One region of the Pseudocitrobacter sp. 2023LY-00077 genome, then DNA from elsewhere that is predicted to be linked to it. Evidence: riboswitches for the same ligand, from Rfam matches in the RefSeq annotation. Region 1 holds a riboswitch; the other holds the start of a gene.
The links. A riboswitch is a leader RNA that binds a small molecule or an ion and turns the genes downstream of it on or off. The one in region 1 is predicted to bind fluoride.
Positions count from the first base shown of each region.

Region 1 (8,640 bases):
GACCAGGTGACGGATGTGTTTAAAGATCCGGTTGATGTCGCCTTTCGCTACGGCAGCAATGAGGATGCATCGTACGTCGCGCTGCCCATCGCACCGGATAATCGCCGCGTGCTGGTCGCATCGCCAGAGTGGATCGCCAAAAATGGCGAACCGGCAACGCCCGCTGATTTAGAAAAGTGTGATGCGCTGACCTATGTCCTGCGAGGTCGATTGTTCGATCGCTGGACGCTCACTGCGGGGGAAGAAACCCACGAAGTGCAGGTCAATGGCACGATTATCAGCGATGACGCGGAGGTTATACGCCGACTGGCGATTGCCGGGGAAGGCATTGCCAATAAGTCCTGGCTCGACGTCAGTGAAGATGTCTTTCAGGGACGACTGAAATTGCTGCTGCCGGACTATGAAGGCGACTGCGTGCCGCTGAACATGATTTGTCCGCATCGCAAGCAGCTCTCGCCTGCGGTGCGGTTGTTGTATGAGGCAGTGAAGGAACGCTGTGAAGCGCTGGTGCAGCGTAGGGGCTAAACCAGCGTCATCAAAAAGAATCCGGCAGCGGTCATCAGGAGCGATCCCACCACGTGAGTCATCACCGAAATCATCGCCCACAGATAGTTGCCGTTTTGCAAAAGGGTGACGATCTCCGCCGAAAAAGTGGAAAAGGTCGTCATCCCGCCGCAAAGTCCGGTGGTAATCAGTAACTTCCATGCCGGGTCCAGCTGCGGCTGGCGCAAAAAGAACGCCAGCGCCGCGCCAATAATAAAACCACCGACCAGATTAACCACCAGCGTTCCCGGTGGCAGGCTGGGGAAAAGGCTGTTCAGTTTCATCGACAGCCACCAACGAATGACACACCCGGTAGAGCCGCCAATAATAACGGCCAGTAATGAACGATACATCACGCGCGTAAATCCTTATGCTAAATGTTTGATCAGCACATCCACCGTCAGATGGTTGATGTACTCAAGGGAGTGGGAGGCGAGCACGCCCAGCAGGCGATTGTGATGTCCGGCGATGACCAGATCGATACGGCGATCGCGGATACAGGATTCGACATCTTCAAAGCGACGGGTCGTGACCAGTTCCAGCGTTTGTACCGGTAAGGAAACGGATTCCGCCAGCTCGCTCAACAGGGCTTTGGCCTGAATGACTTCCTGCGAAACCACGTCATCCATCAGGCTGTCGGAGACATAATTGAGGGCGCGATAATCGGTGCTGATATGCGCGATGGTTATCGTCATCGCGTTCTCCTGCGCCATTTTTGCAGCGTGATCGAGCAGGGGAATGCCATCAAGGCTGTTGTTAATCAGCACCAGCGCATGGTTGTAAACAGGCATAAAAAAACCTCGTCAGGTTGCGAGGTATGAGCGGGTCTTCAAACGACAGACAGCCTGACATACCTCCATGTTAAGAGGGTATACCAGGCGTCATCAGCCCCAGCAGGGCGGTTGGGAAAGGTGGAACGCCATCACCTTTGTGAATAATTTTGGACCGATGATGGGGGGATTGCAAATGGTTTGTGCGGCTTGCTTCCACCCGGCACTTGCCGTAACCTGCTGCGATACACGAATTTGTTGTATTGATGACTCGGGGTGCCCTTCCTTCGTGAAGGCTGAGAAAAACCCGTACCACCTGATCTGGATAATGCCAGCGTAGGGAAGTCAGAGACCGTCAGGTCATTGCTTCTGGACGTTCTGGCAGGAGCAAACCATGCAAGCAGAGCCGCTTAGTCCCGCGCAAATCGCGCATTCGTTACATCTTTTTCGTCATCACGCCCCCCTTGTTCACTGTATGACTAACGACGTCGTGCAGACCTTTACCGCCAACGTATTGCTGGCGCTCGGTGCATCCCCCGCGATGGTGATTGATGCGCAGGAAGCCGCGCAGTTCTCTGCCATTGCCGATGCGTTATTGATAAACGTCGGCACGCTAACGCAGCCGCGCGCGCAGGCGATGAAAGCCGCCGCGTTGAGTGCGAACGCTGCGGGTAAACCCTGGACTCTCGACCCTGTCGCCGTGGGCGCGTTAACGCTGCGCACCGAGTTTTGCCACGACCTGTTGACCTTAAAACCTGCCGCCATTCGGGGGAATGCCTCCGAAATTATGGCGCTGGCGGGAATGAGCGCGGGAGGGCGCGGCGTGGATACCACCGATACCGCCGCTGCTGCGCTACCGGCGGCACAGGCTCTGGCGCGTCAAATCAATACCGTTGTGGCGGTGACGGGCGAAGTGGATTACATCACCGATGGACAACGCGTTATCGCGGTAACGGGCGGCAATCCGCTGATGACCCGGGTAGTGGGGACGGGCTGTGCATTGTCTGCGGTCGTCGCGGCAAGCTGTGCGCTGCCGGGCGACAGGCTGGATAACATTGCCTCTGCCTGCGCCTTTATGAAACTGGCCGGTGGTCGTGCGGCGGTCGATAACGGACCGGGCAGTTTTGTCCCGGCATTACTTGATGCACTGTATGTGCTTGATGGGGAGGCACTGGCATGAAACGGATTAACGCATTAACCATTGCCGGTACCGATCCAAGCGGTGGCGCGGGCATTCAGGCGGATCTGAAAACCTTCTCAGCATTGGGCGCATACGGCTGTTCGGTGATTACCGCGCTGGTGGCGCAAAACACCCATGGCGTGCAGTCGGTCTATCGTATTGAACCGGATTTTGTCGCTGCGCAGCTGGATTCCGTGTTTAACGATGTGCGCATCGATACCACCAAAATCGGTATGCTGGCGGAAACTGATATCGTTGAAGCCGTGGCGGAGCGATTACAGCGCCATCGGGTGGAAAATGTGGTGCTGGATACGGTCATGTTGGCCAAAAGCGGCGATGCGTTGCTATCGCCCGCGGCGGTAGAAACGCTGCGTCAACGCCTGCTGCCACAGGTCTCGTTAATTACGCCGAATCTGCCGGAAGCGGCGGCATTGCTGGATGCGCCGCATGCGCGAAATGAGCGTGAAATGCTGGAACAGGGACGCGCACTGCTGGCGATGGGCTGCGGCGCGGTCCTTATGAAAGGCGGCCATCTTGACGATACGGAAAGCCCCGACTGGCTGTTTACCCGCGACGGCGAGCAGCGTTTTACCGCACCGCGCGTCATGACCAAAAACACCCACGGTACCGGTTGTACATTATCAGCCGCGCTGGCGGCACTGCGCCCACGCCATAGCAACTGGGGCGACACGGTGCTGGAAGCGAAAACCTGGCTTTCTGCCGCGCTGGCGCAGGCCGATACGCTGGAAGTCGGCAGCGGGATTGGCCCGGTGCATCATTTTCACGCCTGGTGGTAATCATGCAATGAAAACCTGCATTTGGATGGATGACAAATGCAAAATTGCCTGATGGCGCTGCGCTTATCAGGCCTACAAGGTGGGTTCAATGTATTGAATTTGCAATCTTTTGTAGGCCGGATAAGGCGTTTACGCCGCATCCGGCAAATATCAGCACCACGCCACCAAAACGCGCTTGATGAATTCCTGATTAATGGCGCACCAGCGTGGCAAAGTAATACACCAGCGGCACTGCCAGAATCCATAAGCCGAGAGGGATTTCCCGCCACTTCCCGGCAATGGTTTTAATCATCACATAGAACAGCAACCCACCCGCGATACCCGTCCCGAAGCTGTTGGCGATAAGCGTAATCATCACCATCATCAGTACCGGTAAGCCGTCGGTGAAATTCGCCAAATCCACCTTACGCAGGCCGCTAAACATATTCAGGCCAATCAGGATCAACGCCGGGGCTGTGGCTTCTTTGGGGATCATCAGCGCAACGGGGGTGAACAGCAGCATCAGCAAGAACATGATGGCGGCGGCAAGTGCAGTCATGCCGGTTTTACCGCCTGCTTCCGCCGAGGCTGAAGACTCAATCAGCGCCGTCGCGGCCGGAATACCGACCCACGGGCCCAGCGCGGCGGCAATGGAGTCAACCATAAACGGGCGGTTGATGTGCGGCATATTGCCTTCTTCATCCAGCAGGCCCGCTTCACCGCCGACGGCAAGCGTGGTGCCCATGGTTGAGAAAAACTCTGAGGCAAAAAAGACAAACAGATAAGGCAGGAAAGCGATATTCAGCGCGCCAATGATATCCACCTGCGCAAACACCGGAGTTAATGAGTGGGGCAGGGCGATAAAGCTTGATGGCAGGTGCGTGACGCCCGCCGGGATACCCACCAGCGTCGCACACAGAATTGCCCACAGGATAGCGCCAGGAATACGACGCGCCTGCAGGGCAATCGCCAGAAACAGCCCGCACAGCGCCACCAGCGCGCCCGGCGAAAGAAAATCCCCCAGCATCAAGGCGTTATTTTTGGCGCTTGCCAGCACCAATCCGGCATTACGAAAACCGAGCAGGGCAACAAAAATACCGATAGACGCCGTCAGCCCCAGTTTGATGGATTGCGGCACCGAGCGGGTGACCACTTCACGCAGGCCAAAACGGGTGAGCAGGAAGAACAGTACGCCAGACCAGCAGGCAATCCCCAGCCCAATCGGCCAGCCAATTCCGGCGTTTCCGGCCAGCGACACACCGACTAATACCGAGCCACCAATCCCCGGGCCAACAATAAACGGCAGATTGGCATAAAACGCCATCAACAGCGTGCCGACAACAAACACTAAAATGGTGCCGGTAGTCGCCGCGCCTTTATCCATCCCGCCCGCAGCCAGCAGACCGGGGATCACCACCAGCAGATAAGCGGCGGCGAGAAACCCCGTGATACCCGCCAGACATTCGGTGCGTGCAGAGCTTCCGCGAGCGCGTAGGGCAAAACAACGTTCCAGCCAGCTCTCAGAGGCAGGCGTATTGATTGAGTGGTCGGCCATTTAGTGGGCGCTCCTTTGCTGATGCGAATAGTGAATAACCGGGTCGATAATCTGACGCGTTGCGCCATCGGTGAGCCCCAAATCCGTCAGATGTGGCCCGGCGTTACAGGCAAGGCAGGTGCCTTCAATGGCCTTAAATACCCGATACGGCGGCTGCCAGTCGGCAATGTCACCGCTACGCTCGCGCAGATTGCGGAATGCGGCCGCCAGGTCAGGGGCCGGAAGATCGGAGAGCATGCCGGCAATCGGCATGGCCACGTGGGCGACTAACTCGCCATGCTGCGCCAGCGCCATCCCGCCGCCGCTGGCAATCAGGGTATTGGCTGCCAGCGCCATTTCTTGCGGGCAGCGCCCCAGCACCACCAGGTTATGCGAATCGTGTGAGTAACTGGTGGCGATCGCCCCCTGAAGTTCACCCCAGCCTTCCAGCAGGGCGATTTGCGGTTTTGCCTCGTGGCGACCATGGCGATGCTGAACCCAAATCAGACTGAACCCGGTAGGGAGCACGACGCGGCCTTCGCGGATTTGCACATCGACTTCACCCCATTCGGTAAAACGCGCGCCGCGAATATGTTTTAGCCGCGCGTCGCCATGCTCAACGTCGGCGATGCGCAGGGCGAAATCGTCCGGGCTGAGCGGCGCAAGATGCATGGTATCTGGCAACGCAGGGTGACTCGCCGCCGCCAACGGTTCAAGCATTGCGCCATCGCGGGCGATACGTTTCCCGCCGACGTAGACCTGGTGTGGTCGAATCGTTTGCAGGGAATCCAGCACCACCAAATCCGCGCGGCGGCCGGCGGCAATCAGCCCTAAATCATCGCGCTTAAGCCGCAAAGCACCGTTGAATGTCGCGAAACGCAGCGCATCGACGGCGGGTAAACCATGCTCAATCAACAGATTCAGCAGCGCCACGATACCGCCTTTTTCCAGTAGCATATCCGGGGGCACATCATCGGTGCAGAGGGTAATCTGCGAGGAGAGATGCGGGAGCGTCTTCAGCGCCGCCACGATATCCGGCAGCAGATAAGGATGCGAACCCCGAATTTCCAGCGTCAGCCCGGCGCGCAGTTTTTCCAGCGCATCTTCGGCGGAGGTGAGTTCATGATCCGACGTCACGCCCGCTGCGAGGTAAGCCTGTAACCCGGCCCCGCGCAACCCGCGTGCGTGGCCTTCAATCAGCTTACCGCTTTGTAAGCCGCAGCTAAGAATCTCCTGCATCCGCGCGCTGCCATTCAGCACGCCGTGCATATCCATTACTTCCGCGACGCCACACACTTCCGGCCAGTTGAGCATGGTTTCCATCTCCGCGCCGGCGAAATCGGCCCCGGACATCTCCAGCCCCGGCGTGGAGGGTACGCTGGACGGTGCGGCAATCATCACGTGCAGCGGAAGATTGCGGCTGGCATCAATGGCAAAACGCACGCCCTCCACGCCCAGTACGTTCGCCAGTTCGTGCGGATCCCAGAATACCGCCGTCGTTCCCTGCGCCAGCACGATTTCCGCGTAACGGGCAGGAAGAAGATGTGAACTTTCGAGGTGTACGTGGGTGTCGATAAAACCTGGAGAGAGGTAAGCGCCTGCCAGCGAGTGCGTCTCGGCGGCGTCGCTTCGGCTACCGCGCGGATGCACGCTGGCAATCATGTCACCGACGATACCCACATCCGCTTCGCGAATTTCGCCGGTGACCATATCCACAATGCGGGCATCGGTAAGCAGGAGATCGAAAGGCGCGTCGCCTTTTGCGGCGTCTATCGCCCGGCGGCGAGGGGAGGCAGTGGTAAGCATAGATATCGTCCGGTCATTCAATATGGGGGCTACTTTACGAAGTGTGAAAGGTGATGGCAAACGTTTGCCTCGCTGAAAAAATTTATCACCTGATAAGAAAAGGTTATTCTGCGACAAACGAACAATGCGAAACCCATCATGACTGAACCCTGGCAACGGCTTCCCGCACTCTCTTTAAAGCAGCTTCAGTATTTTGTGACCCTGGCCCGGTTGCGCCACTTCACCGACACCGCCAGTAAGCTTGCGATAAGTCAGCCCGCATTGAGTAGCGCGCTGCGGCAAATTGAAACGGTGCTGGGCGGTAAGCTGGTGAACCGTACCGCCGCCGCCGTGACGCTGACGGAGTTGGGCGTTGCCATTCTTCCTCATGCCGAACGGGTGCTGAACGTCGCCCAGCAGGCGTTCAGCGATATGCGGCAAATTGTCGAATCCGGGGGCGACGGCACCTTGCGTATTGGCCTGGTGCCCTCGGTCAGTTCGCTGTTGTTCCCGACCGTGGCTGAACGGCTGGCGCAGGCATTTCCCCGGCTGAAGGTGGAGTTTCACGATCTCACTAACGATGCTTTAGTGACGCAGATAGTGAACGGGCAACTGGATTTCGGCATTGGCGCGCTGGACAGTTCTGTCTCTCCGGCATTACAGGTTTTCCCGGTGCTGGAGGACCCCTTTGTCGCTGTCCTGCATGCCGACGATCCGCTTGCCCAATCGGCACATCTTCCGTGGCAGCAGCTTGCTGGCCGCGATGTGGCCGTCTTTTCCAAAGGCAATATTCAGCGGTTGGTGGGGGCGCTGGACGAGAGTCAGCGTCTCAAACTGCATATTCGCTATCACGTCGATTACATTGAAACCCTGTACGGCCTGGTACGCTCTCGGCTGGCGGCGGCAATTTTGCCGCAGCTTTATACTGCGCACCTCTGCGACCCGCAGCTGAGGGTGCTACAGCTTCAGCAGCCGGAACTCACGCGTACCGTCGCGTTGATGCGCAACGCAGCACCGCTGCCGCCGCAGGTAGAGCAGGTGTTTACGTTGTTACAGCGAGTCGTACGGGATGAATGAACACCATTTCCTCGTCGGGAGTAGTCTTCCGGCGTGACGCCACCTATACTGGCTCGGGGCCCATTGCAGGGAAAGATAAATGGAACAATCACATACACGGCTAATTGCGCAAATTACTGAGCGTATTGCTGCGGCGGATAACACGCCGCTGTACCTGAAGTTTGCTGAAACGGTGAAAAACGCCGTACGCAGCGGAATACTCGAGCATGGCAATATTCTGCCGGGCGAACGTGACCTGAGCCAGTTAACGGGCGTGTCGCGTATAACGGTGCGCAAAGCGATGCAAACGCTGGAAGATGAAGGCGTGGTCACGCGTGCCCGCGGTTACGGCACGCAAATTAATAATATTTTTGAGTATTCCCTGAAGGAAGCGCGCGGATTTTCGCAACAGGTTGTGCTGCGGGGGAAAAAGCCGGATACCCTGTGGGTGAATAAGCGTATAGTTCCTTGCCCGGAAGAGGTGGCTTCACAGCTGGCCGTTGCGCCGGAAAGTGACGTTTTTTTGCTCAAACGTATTCGGTATGTGGATGAAGAGGCCGTATCTATTGAAGAATCCTGGGTTCCCGCCCAGTTGATTCATGATGTGGATGAGATTGGCGTTTCCCTGTATGACTATTTCCGCAGCCAGCATATCTTTCCGCAGCGTACGCGCTCAAGAGTCAGTGCCCGGATGCCGGATGCCGAATTTCAGTCGCATATCAGAATGGATGAAAAAATCCCGGTGTTGGTTATCAAACAGGTTGCGCTTGACCAGCAGCAGCGGCCGATTGAGTACAGTATCAGCCACTGCCGCAGTGATTTATATGTCTTTGTGTGCGAGGAGTAGTTCTTCGCGCGTTGGGCTACAGTCGCCGCCCCGGTGACCGACCACCCAGGACGCTACCGCGTTTCCGAGCAACACGGATTCGCCGAGCGTCCAGCCGGACGCCAGTCCGGCCAGCGTGCCGCCTGCGTGGCTGTCACCCGCGCCGATGG
Region 1 covers NZ_JBSPEI010000001.1:431,051-439,690, forward strand. The annotation lists gene ACWWFX_RS01970 (LysR family transcriptional regulator) at 1-525, shown strand, start outside; gene crcB (fluoride efflux transporter CrcB) at 522-896, opposite strand; gene ACWWFX_RS01980 (universal stress protein) at 912-1,334, opposite strand; fluoride riboswitch at 1,412-1,479, opposite strand; TPP riboswitch at 1,576-1,673, shown strand; gene thiM (hydroxyethylthiazole kinase) at 1,708-2,493, shown strand; gene thiD (bifunctional hydroxymethylpyrimidine kinase/phosphomethylpyrimidine kinase) at 2,490-3,290, shown strand; gene ACWWFX_RS01995 (NCS2 family permease) at 3,481-4,824, opposite strand; gene ACWWFX_RS02000 (adenine deaminase) at 4,825-6,609, opposite strand; gene ACWWFX_RS02005 (LysR family transcriptional regulator) at 6,748-7,665, shown strand; gene ACWWFX_RS02010 (GntR family transcriptional regulator) at 7,745-8,491, shown strand; gene ACWWFX_RS02015 (PfkB family carbohydrate kinase) at 8,465-8,640, opposite strand, start outside.

Region 2 (8,640 bases), on a different contig from region 1:
TCGGCCACGCATCACGCAGCGCTTTTGCCACCCGCAGCGGGAAACGCATCCGGTTTTCCGGACTGCCGCCGTACTCATCCTGGCGCTGGTTGCTAAGCGGCGACAGGAACTGATTCAGTAAATAACCGTTGGCGGCGTGCAGCTCAACGAAATCGACGCCCGCTTCCAGAGCACGAGACGCCGCAGCAACAAAACCGTCGATAATGCGCGTCATGCCCGCTTCGTCGAGTTCTTCCGGCACGCGCCAGCCGGGTTTGTAAGGAATGGCAGAGGGCGCGACCGTCGGCCAGCCGCCCTCTTCGTCAGACAGTGAGGCGCCCTGATTGCGCCACGGCGGATTGGTGCCCGCCTTGCGCCCCGCATGGTTAAGCTGCACGCCAATTGGCGTGGCGCTGTAGGTGCGAATATCCGCTAGCAGCTTTTTCAGTGCCTGCGCCTGTTCGTCGTTCCACAGGCCGAGGCAGTGCGGCGTAATACGTCCATCCGGCGTGACGCCGTTCGCTTCACAAATCACCAGCCCGGCGCCGGAAATCGCCAGGCCGCCAATATGCTGGGCGTGCCACGGCGTAGCGATGCCATCGCTGGCGGCGGAATATTGCGACATCGGCGGGACGACAATACGGTTGGTCAGCGTTAACGGCCCTACGGTAAGGGGCGTAAAGAGTGTAGACATAATTATCTCCGAATTCAGGATGCTTCACGCTGAGGCAGCGCTGTGGTTTCACCGCGTGCGGCAAGGGAGTTGGCGGCGATATACCCGAAGGTCGCGGCAGGGCCGAGGGTGATACCTGCGCCCGGATAACTACCGCCCATGATGCTTGCCATCTCATTTCCGGCGGCGTACAGGCCGGGAATGGGCAAGCCCTGTAAGTCGAGCACGCGCGCTTCACCATCGGTTTTCAGACCATGGAACGTGCCAAGGTCGCCCATAAACAGCTTCACGGCGTAAAACGGCCCTTGTTCAATGGGCGCAACGCAGGGATTAGGCTGATGATTGGCATCGCCGAGATAGCGGTTATACGCCGACTCGCCACGGCCAAATTGGGTATCTTTCCCGCGCCGTGCATCGGCATTAAAGGCGGTAACCGTATGATTTAACGCGGCAACGGGGACCCCCATCTTCTCCGCCAGTTCCGTCAGCGTTTTGCCCTTCAGCAGATAACCGTTGCGGGTATACAGCGAAACGGGCAATGGCGCAGGTTTGGCGAATCCCATGCCATATTTACGCAAGGCTTTGTGGTCGCAGATTTGCCACGCAAAGGTTTCATTATCGTCGCGGCAGGTTTCAATCATGGCGATGCCGACGTCATGATAGGAGTCCGCTTCATTGCAAAAACGCACACCGTGTCGATTGACCATGATAAAACCCGGCTTGTAGCGATCGACCAGATGCGGGAAGACAAATTGCTGGCGGCCAATCTGCACTTTCGATGCCGGGATCCATGCCGCACCGTTCGGATAACTGTTATCAAAACGCGCGCCAATGCGTTCGGCCATCGCAATGCCATCGCCGGTGTCCGCGCCCGGCGGCGTTGGCGACAGCTGAATGCCGCCGCGTTTAACGTGCGGATAAAGATTTTTCAGGCGTTCATCATCGCGGGCAAAACCGCCAGAAGCCAGCACCACGCCGCGCTTCGCATACAGAGACACCCGCTCGCCGTCGCGCTCAGCCACTACGCCGCGTACCACGCCATTTTCCACAATCAGCTCTTTGACGGCCATCCCGGTATGAATCGGCACGCCCAGATCACGCGCCGAGCACGCCAGCCGTGCGACCACCGCATTGCCGCCGTTCGCGGTAATTCCGCGACCATAGCGAGCAATTTCCAGCAGATGGCGACTCAGCCGTTTCACCACATAGACGAAAGATTTGAGCGAACGGGTGGCATTAAAGAAGTGTTTGAGATCGTTGTTTGATGAGCTGAACATCATTCCCATAAAGGTGATAGTGCGTAACGGTTTACGCAGACGTTTCATGTCATCGCCCAACTGGCGGATATCGAACGCTTCCGGCACCACCGAGCGCCCGCGCATCACGCCGCCCGGCGTATCCGGATGGTAATCGGGATATTGATAGAGGTTGCAGCAAAAACGGGTTTTCTCTTCAAAAACGCGCAGCATCTGCGGGGCCTGTTGCAGGAAAGCGTCCACCAGCTCCGGGCGATAGCTTTCGCCCGCTTCGCTACGCAAATAGGTACGCGCCGCATCGGTAGAGTCCTCAATGCCCTGTTGCTGCGCCAGATGATTGTTTGGTATCCACAGCACGCCGCCGGAAAACGCCGTCGTGCCGCCGAAAACAGAATCTTTTTCAATGACCTGTACATCCAGCCCATTCAGGCCCGCCGTCACCGCAGCCGAGAGACCGCCTACCCCGCTGCCAACCACCAGAACGTCACACTCGCGTGCCGGTTGCTTCATCGTCATAAGCCCCTCCCCTTATCCCTAAGAAGAAGACACTCGCCAGGATTGTTCATAGGGTACCTCGCAGATGAATGTTTTAATTTGTTTAATTTATGTTTTAATTTTGTTTCATCTGCATTTTTGACAGGCTGAAAGCGAAAAAGAAGGCCAGTTTGTAAGTAAAACTTGCACTTTTCGACAATGACGCAGAAGTGTGGAGTGAATCAAAGTTTTGACAGTGATGAGGAGAACGACCAGGTGAGAGTTCCGATCGGTGCGATCGGAACGAAAAAATAAACAGAGATTAGAAAATAAACACCAATATAAAAATGTTCATCAACGCGATAATCAATAAGAAGCCATATAACGCAAACCCGTCATGCATATGATAAATAATACTTTTTATAAAAAGTCCCAGACTTACAATGATAACGTTAAATGTTATAGAAACTATCGTTAAAAAATGTCAAAACAGAATAGAAAACATTTACACCGCATAGGAATAACGGAAAAGATCATTAATATCAGCGCCCATTTTTTTCTCCACCCGCTGCTTTGCCGCATAGACGCTACGTATCCCCAGATTAAATGCCTCAGCCACCACGACACAATCCTGGCCCGCGCTTAAATCATGCAGGATGTTAAATTCAAGTCTGGATAAAACTTCACCACGAACGGACATTGCATGATGCCCGAGAAACTTCCTTTTGATTTTTTCAGCGACAGCATCGATTTTGTCTCCAGGATACAAAATCAAAAAAATATTATCGTCGTTTTTAAACCAATAGTTAGCCAATGCCTGCAGATGCCTGTCACAAACAAGAATTATTTTAAGCTTGGTTTCTATCAACGTCTCCAGCCAGACTCTGTCTAAATAACTCCTGAAATAACTTATTGAAAAATCAACAAAAACACAACCAGAGTAGATCCAGGTGTGGCTTTTTTTCAACACCCCCTCTGCTATGCCCAGTGCAAAAAATCGACTGCCTTCTGGCCAGGTGCTAAAACAAAAGCTCTGGCAAAAAGAAATGCGTACAGATGTTGTAGGTTTTATCTCACAATTTAAAGGGCATGTAATACAGCTTAATTTGTTTAAATTAACTTCAGATAACATTTTGCCACCCTCCTCCCTTTTGTAAATATATAGTTCCATTGACATAAATCCTTGTCAACGGCTTCCCTGCCCGGCCAGAAGCATACCAATACAGCTAAAACCAACATATACGACAATATTCCTGGTTTAATAAATAAACGCAAAAAAACACGCTTTAAAAATCAACACTTAAATAATAAACATTCTTATAACACAGACATCATCCAGGACAATTGCGGCTATCACTAAGAATTTTACCACGAGAAAAAAGTATCAAATATGTGATACCACTTCTTATATCAGAGGTAATACCTAATGATAATTATTTTAATATAGAGGTTGTTTGTAAAAGACTGAAATGACCACAAAATAAAAATGAAATATTGTTTCCACATGTAAGTGGAAATTGATTATCATTTGTTATTATCACTATCGCGTGAGATTTTCATCTAACTAAAATCTCAAATTCAAAATAAATTTCTGCCTTTAAACCGCTTTGCGTTTTTTTTGCATTGTTGCGCAAAAAATTTTTACTGCCGCGCAAGCGCTTGAAAGCCAGCGCGCCCTGGTTCACACTACACGTAAGGTGATGGCGTTCCACCTTCCCCAACCGCCTCGTTCTGAGGCTAATGACGCCTGATATGACTCTCATTCACGATGGGGCGTGTCAGGCTGGTCTTTCTTCTCCAGCTCAACATGCTTCCCTGAAAAGGTTTAAGCAATGATAAATGTACTTGGCCACCTCCACCCGGATAGCGACGCCGTTTGCACCGCGTATATGGCAAGCCGCTGGCTTACGCTGCGCGGTCTTCAGGCACAGGCCTGGCGTTGTGGGGAAATTAACCGTGAAACCCGGTTTATATTTGAACAGGCAGCACTGCCGGTTCCCGCCTTACTCACCGACTCTCTCGCCGATCGCGATGTCTGGCTGGTCGATTTTACCGAGCCCACTCAGGGCCCTGCCTCTTTAGCTGAGAGTAACGTTGTCGGCATCATCGACCACCACCGTCTTGGCGGCCTGGTGACGCGCCTGCCGCCGGAAGTGTGGGTGAAGCCGGTGGGCAGCAGCAGTACGCTACTGTGGCAATTGATGACGCCAGAGATCCGCCGCATGATAACGCCCGCCGAAGCGCTATTAATGCTGGGAGCCGTGATCAGCGACACCGTCGCGCTTCGCTCCCCCACCACGACGCCTGATGACAAGCTTGCCGTTGAAGAACTGTCAACCCTCGCCGGTATCGAGAAAGATGCCTTTATCGCCGGGCTACTGACCGCGAAAACCAGCATTGAGGGGTTAAGCGGGAAAGCGCTGTTGAATAAAGATATTAAAACGTTCCAGATTCAGGGCGTGAAGGTTAACGCCGCACAGATTGAGCTGTTTTCATTAAATCAGGTGGATGCAGTACTGGATGAGTTGCAGGAAGAGATGGCGCTGAATATCCAGGAAACCGGCGCGCAACTGGTGGTGGTCATGCTGACGGATATCAATGCCGGGTATTCGACGCTCTACTTTGCCGTGCCGAAAGGCCAGCAAGCAGACGCACCCTGCTTAGTCGAAGGGATGCTGAGCCGTAAAAAACAGCTGTTACCGTGGCTTGAGAACTATCTTGCTAAGGGAAAATGACGGTTTGCAGTGAAATGGTACGCCCTACAGGATTCGAACCTGTGACCCACGACTTAGAAGGTCGTTGCTCTATCCAACTGAGCTAAGGGCGCACTGAAGAAGTTGTTACTTCATGGGGTGAAACGCGAGGAATTATACGGTCACCGGGCGGTGAGTCAATCCATTTCAATGTGAAATCAGGGTTGTTCGTTAGGATGAGCATAACGCGAACAGCCCTTGTCTTTTTTTTAACCACTCTTCTTACAGCAGCCCTGGTGCTGCGAAAACCCTTACCTAACTTTAAGTATTGCCTTAGAGAAGAACCTGCCTCTGGTGTCACAATGTCTGCAACTGGCTGTTTGACCGCATCGTTAGATAAGCTATAAGTGAAGACGCGCGTGACGGCGCCAGGAAGAGAAGCATGCGCATCGCAATTCGCAGAGAAAGGAGGCGTCGTTCAGGCACCGATCACCCCGGATTTAAGAATCCACACGCCTGGCCCCCGTTTTTTGATAGACTCGAACGCCTGACTCACTCACTTGCCCTCACGCACAAAACCGACTCCCCTCATTTTATTCTGGTCAGCAGCGATCAATTCTTGCGGCAAGGATTTCGTTTCGCCCCTTATCCGTTAAGCAACGGCTGGGTAACGTCAACGCTGGATAATGCGCTGGACCTGCTCCCCAAAGCACCGGGCGTGCAGTTGCTGGTCGATATTTACTACACCGATGCGCCAGCCATCGAAACGTTGGATCGCTTGCGCCGCATCAGTTTCGAGTATCCACAAAATTATATTCATCTGATTGCGCCGACACAGGATAAAAAAGCCCTGCGCTTTATGAAAGCAGTGACGGCACTTCGGATAATCAGTCGACATTCGCCGTTTCGTACCCTGCGCAAAAAACTGCTCATGCCTCAGCCGATACAGTTCAACCGGAAAAGCCATTTTTCGCGCGATGAGTGGCTCATTCTGATGGCGCTGACCCAGGGGCGTTCGTTGAAATCTATTGCCAGCGATCACGACAAAGATTACCACAGGATTATCTATCGTCTGGGGCGCATGGTGGAACGGCTCAAGCTTCAGCATCGCTCAGAACTTATTCACTTGCTGCAAAATCTTTCTGCTAGTTCAAACTGACAATTTCATTAACCTCTTAAATCTTAGATTGTTTTAAGAAATTACTTAATCAAAATGATCTTTTTTTGTTAAATTTAAACAATATTGCAAAGTTTATAACTATTCCTAAGACCCGGATTTGGATAGCAAAAATCACTATGGAAAAAGGTCTCTAAAGAGCATTACTCTGTCGCACATTCAGGCAGGAACCTCCTGATTAGCGCTATTTGTAGGCCTGTCAGTCGGTAACCACCAGATATAGTAGGGTTTTGCATTGTGCTGATAAAATATTTTCCTTAAGCCCTCCCCATAGCTTGAGTTGAGATCAAAAGGAATTTTTTGTGGAATAATCGTTGAATTGCGCCATTCCGGATATGTTTACCGATCGATTATTCCCCAATAATTGCGCCATATCAATTAACACGTTTTCAACATTTAGCATCTATTTATATTTATGCCAGAGAAAAAAGTTAACTCCTCTACAGGATTTTAAACACCTGGAGGTAAATACCAAAAATAATTTGAATAAACTTTCTGACTAGAACATCATATTAATTACTGATTGTTGCGACTTTAATAATGCTTTTCGGACAATTCATAGCAAGTATAATAGCCATGTACTTATCGTGTTATAAGAAAAGCCTTTTTCAAGGGTTGAGGCATTGTTTAAGTACCGGACAGAATTGTCACTTTATAATGGTACAAGTAGGGATAGATAACTCCTCTGGAAGTAAGCTAAAAATTAAAACTTTTTATTTATCCATTCGACTTGTAATAGTTTCCGTAAAGGAATCCCACGTAACTATTCCACCAGTCTGAGGCATATAAAGATGAAACCGGCATCCGTTATCATTATGGACGAACACCCTATAGTCAGAATGTCGATCGAGGTCCTGCTGCAAAAAAACCTACAGGTACAGGTTGTTCTTAAGTCAGACAACAGTCATGAAGTCATTGAATATATTAGAAATAATAATGTAGATATGGTGATACTCGATATCGAACTTTCCGGTTCAGACGGGTTTTCATTACTTAAGCGGATAAAGAACATCAGTGAAAGCACTAAGGTTCTTTTCTTGTCATCCAAATCTGAGTCGTTCTATGCGTGTCGGGCGATCAGGGCTGGCGCAAATGGTTTCGTCAGCAAACGGAAGGATCTGTGTGACATCTATAAAGCGGTGGAGATGCTTCTCGCCGGATATTCGTTCTTCCCGGCAGACTCTATGAATATCTTCGGTGGCGGGAACATGCGTAGTAATAAGTTTACCGACATGCCGTTATCTAACCGAGAAATTACCGTACTACGTTATCTTGCTAATGGTTTATCTAATAAAGAGATAGCAGCCCAACTATTGTTGAGCAATAAAACTATTAGCGCGCATAAATCAAATATTTTCACCAAGCTTGGCGTACATACTATCGTTGAATTGATTGATTATGCGAAAGCCCACGAATTACTTTAGCCTTTCATGAATCCCGGCCCCGAAACGGGCCCGGGAAGTCAGTTATAGTTAAGCGTAAAGGTCGCATCCGCATCGGCGCTGCCCGGCTGAGGGTTATCTGCCGTGGAGATGTAATTAGCGTAAAACGCCAGTGTGGCATCCCCTTGTGCGTCAATGGTCACCTCTTTACTCTCCTGTTGTAACGGTAAGCGAGTTTTGTCCTCATCGAGGATCTCCACCGCAACACGACTGGCCTGGCTTGCACCATTCAGCGCCAGCAAAGTGTTGTCCTGATCGTCGGGCGTTCCGGCAAAAGTTATCGATACGGCACCCGGCGGGCAGCCGGTTAAGCGAATCGAAAACGGCATCGCCTGGGTTTTGCTGCCCGCGGTTTGCAACTGTTTCGTTGGCCACGATCCCAACTGCACTTCTTTTGCGCTGTCGCTGGCGTTGACCACGCAGCTTAAGTCCACGATATTACCGCGCAGTTCTATGTTGATTTCGCCCAATGGCGTTGCCGCCTGCACAGTACTCATCATCGCCAGCAATGACAGGGCATAGGTGAAATGACGTGGCATCTTGCCTCTCTTAATCGTAATCAACACGCAGATAGCCTCGCGATGTAAATATCCCTTCTGCCGGTTTATTGCCGGTAATGCTGACCGGCCACGCACGAATACCCACCTGCGCCTGCGCAGCGTCATCCAGCCGGAACGGAATGGTGCTGCCCAGCGTATTCGGCGTTAGCGGAGTGCCGTTTGCATCGGCCACCACAAAGCCTAAATCGGGGTTGTCAGAAACCAGTGCATTACCCGAGACTTTCTCAGCCTCGATACGCATCGTCAGGTACGCATTGGCTTCCACGTTGGTGCATTTAATCCCAATAGTTTTGCTCTGCGCAGGTACGCTCGGCGGACGCTGCCCGGCACCCGCCTGCGAAAAGAGCGATGCGCCAATGTCGCCAAAATCAAATTCGACCACATTC
Region 2 covers NZ_JBSPEI010000007.1:7,180-15,819, reverse strand. The annotation lists gene ACWWFX_RS10540 (NADH:flavin oxidoreductase/NADH oxidase) at 1-673, opposite strand, end outside; gene ACWWFX_RS10535 (FAD-dependent oxidoreductase) at 688-2,424, opposite strand; gene ACWWFX_RS10530 (helix-turn-helix transcriptional regulator) at 2,888-3,553, opposite strand; fluoride riboswitch at 4,070-4,139, shown strand; gene ACWWFX_RS10525 (DHHA2 domain-containing protein) at 4,215-5,117, shown strand; tRNA gene ACWWFX_RS10520 (tRNA-Arg) at 5,133-5,209, opposite strand; gene ACWWFX_RS10515 (DNA-binding response regulator) at 5,518-6,234, shown strand; gene fimZ (fimbria biosynthesis transcriptional regulator FimZ) at 7,044-7,676, shown strand; gene sfmF (fimbria assembly protein) at 7,715-8,233, opposite strand; gene fimH (type 1 fimbria D-mannose specific adhesin FimH) at 8,244-8,640, opposite strand, start outside.
Region 2: another riboswitch for fluoride. It lies ahead of ACWWFX_RS10525 (DHHA2 domain-containing protein); the one in region 1 lies ahead of ACWWFX_RS01980 (universal stress protein).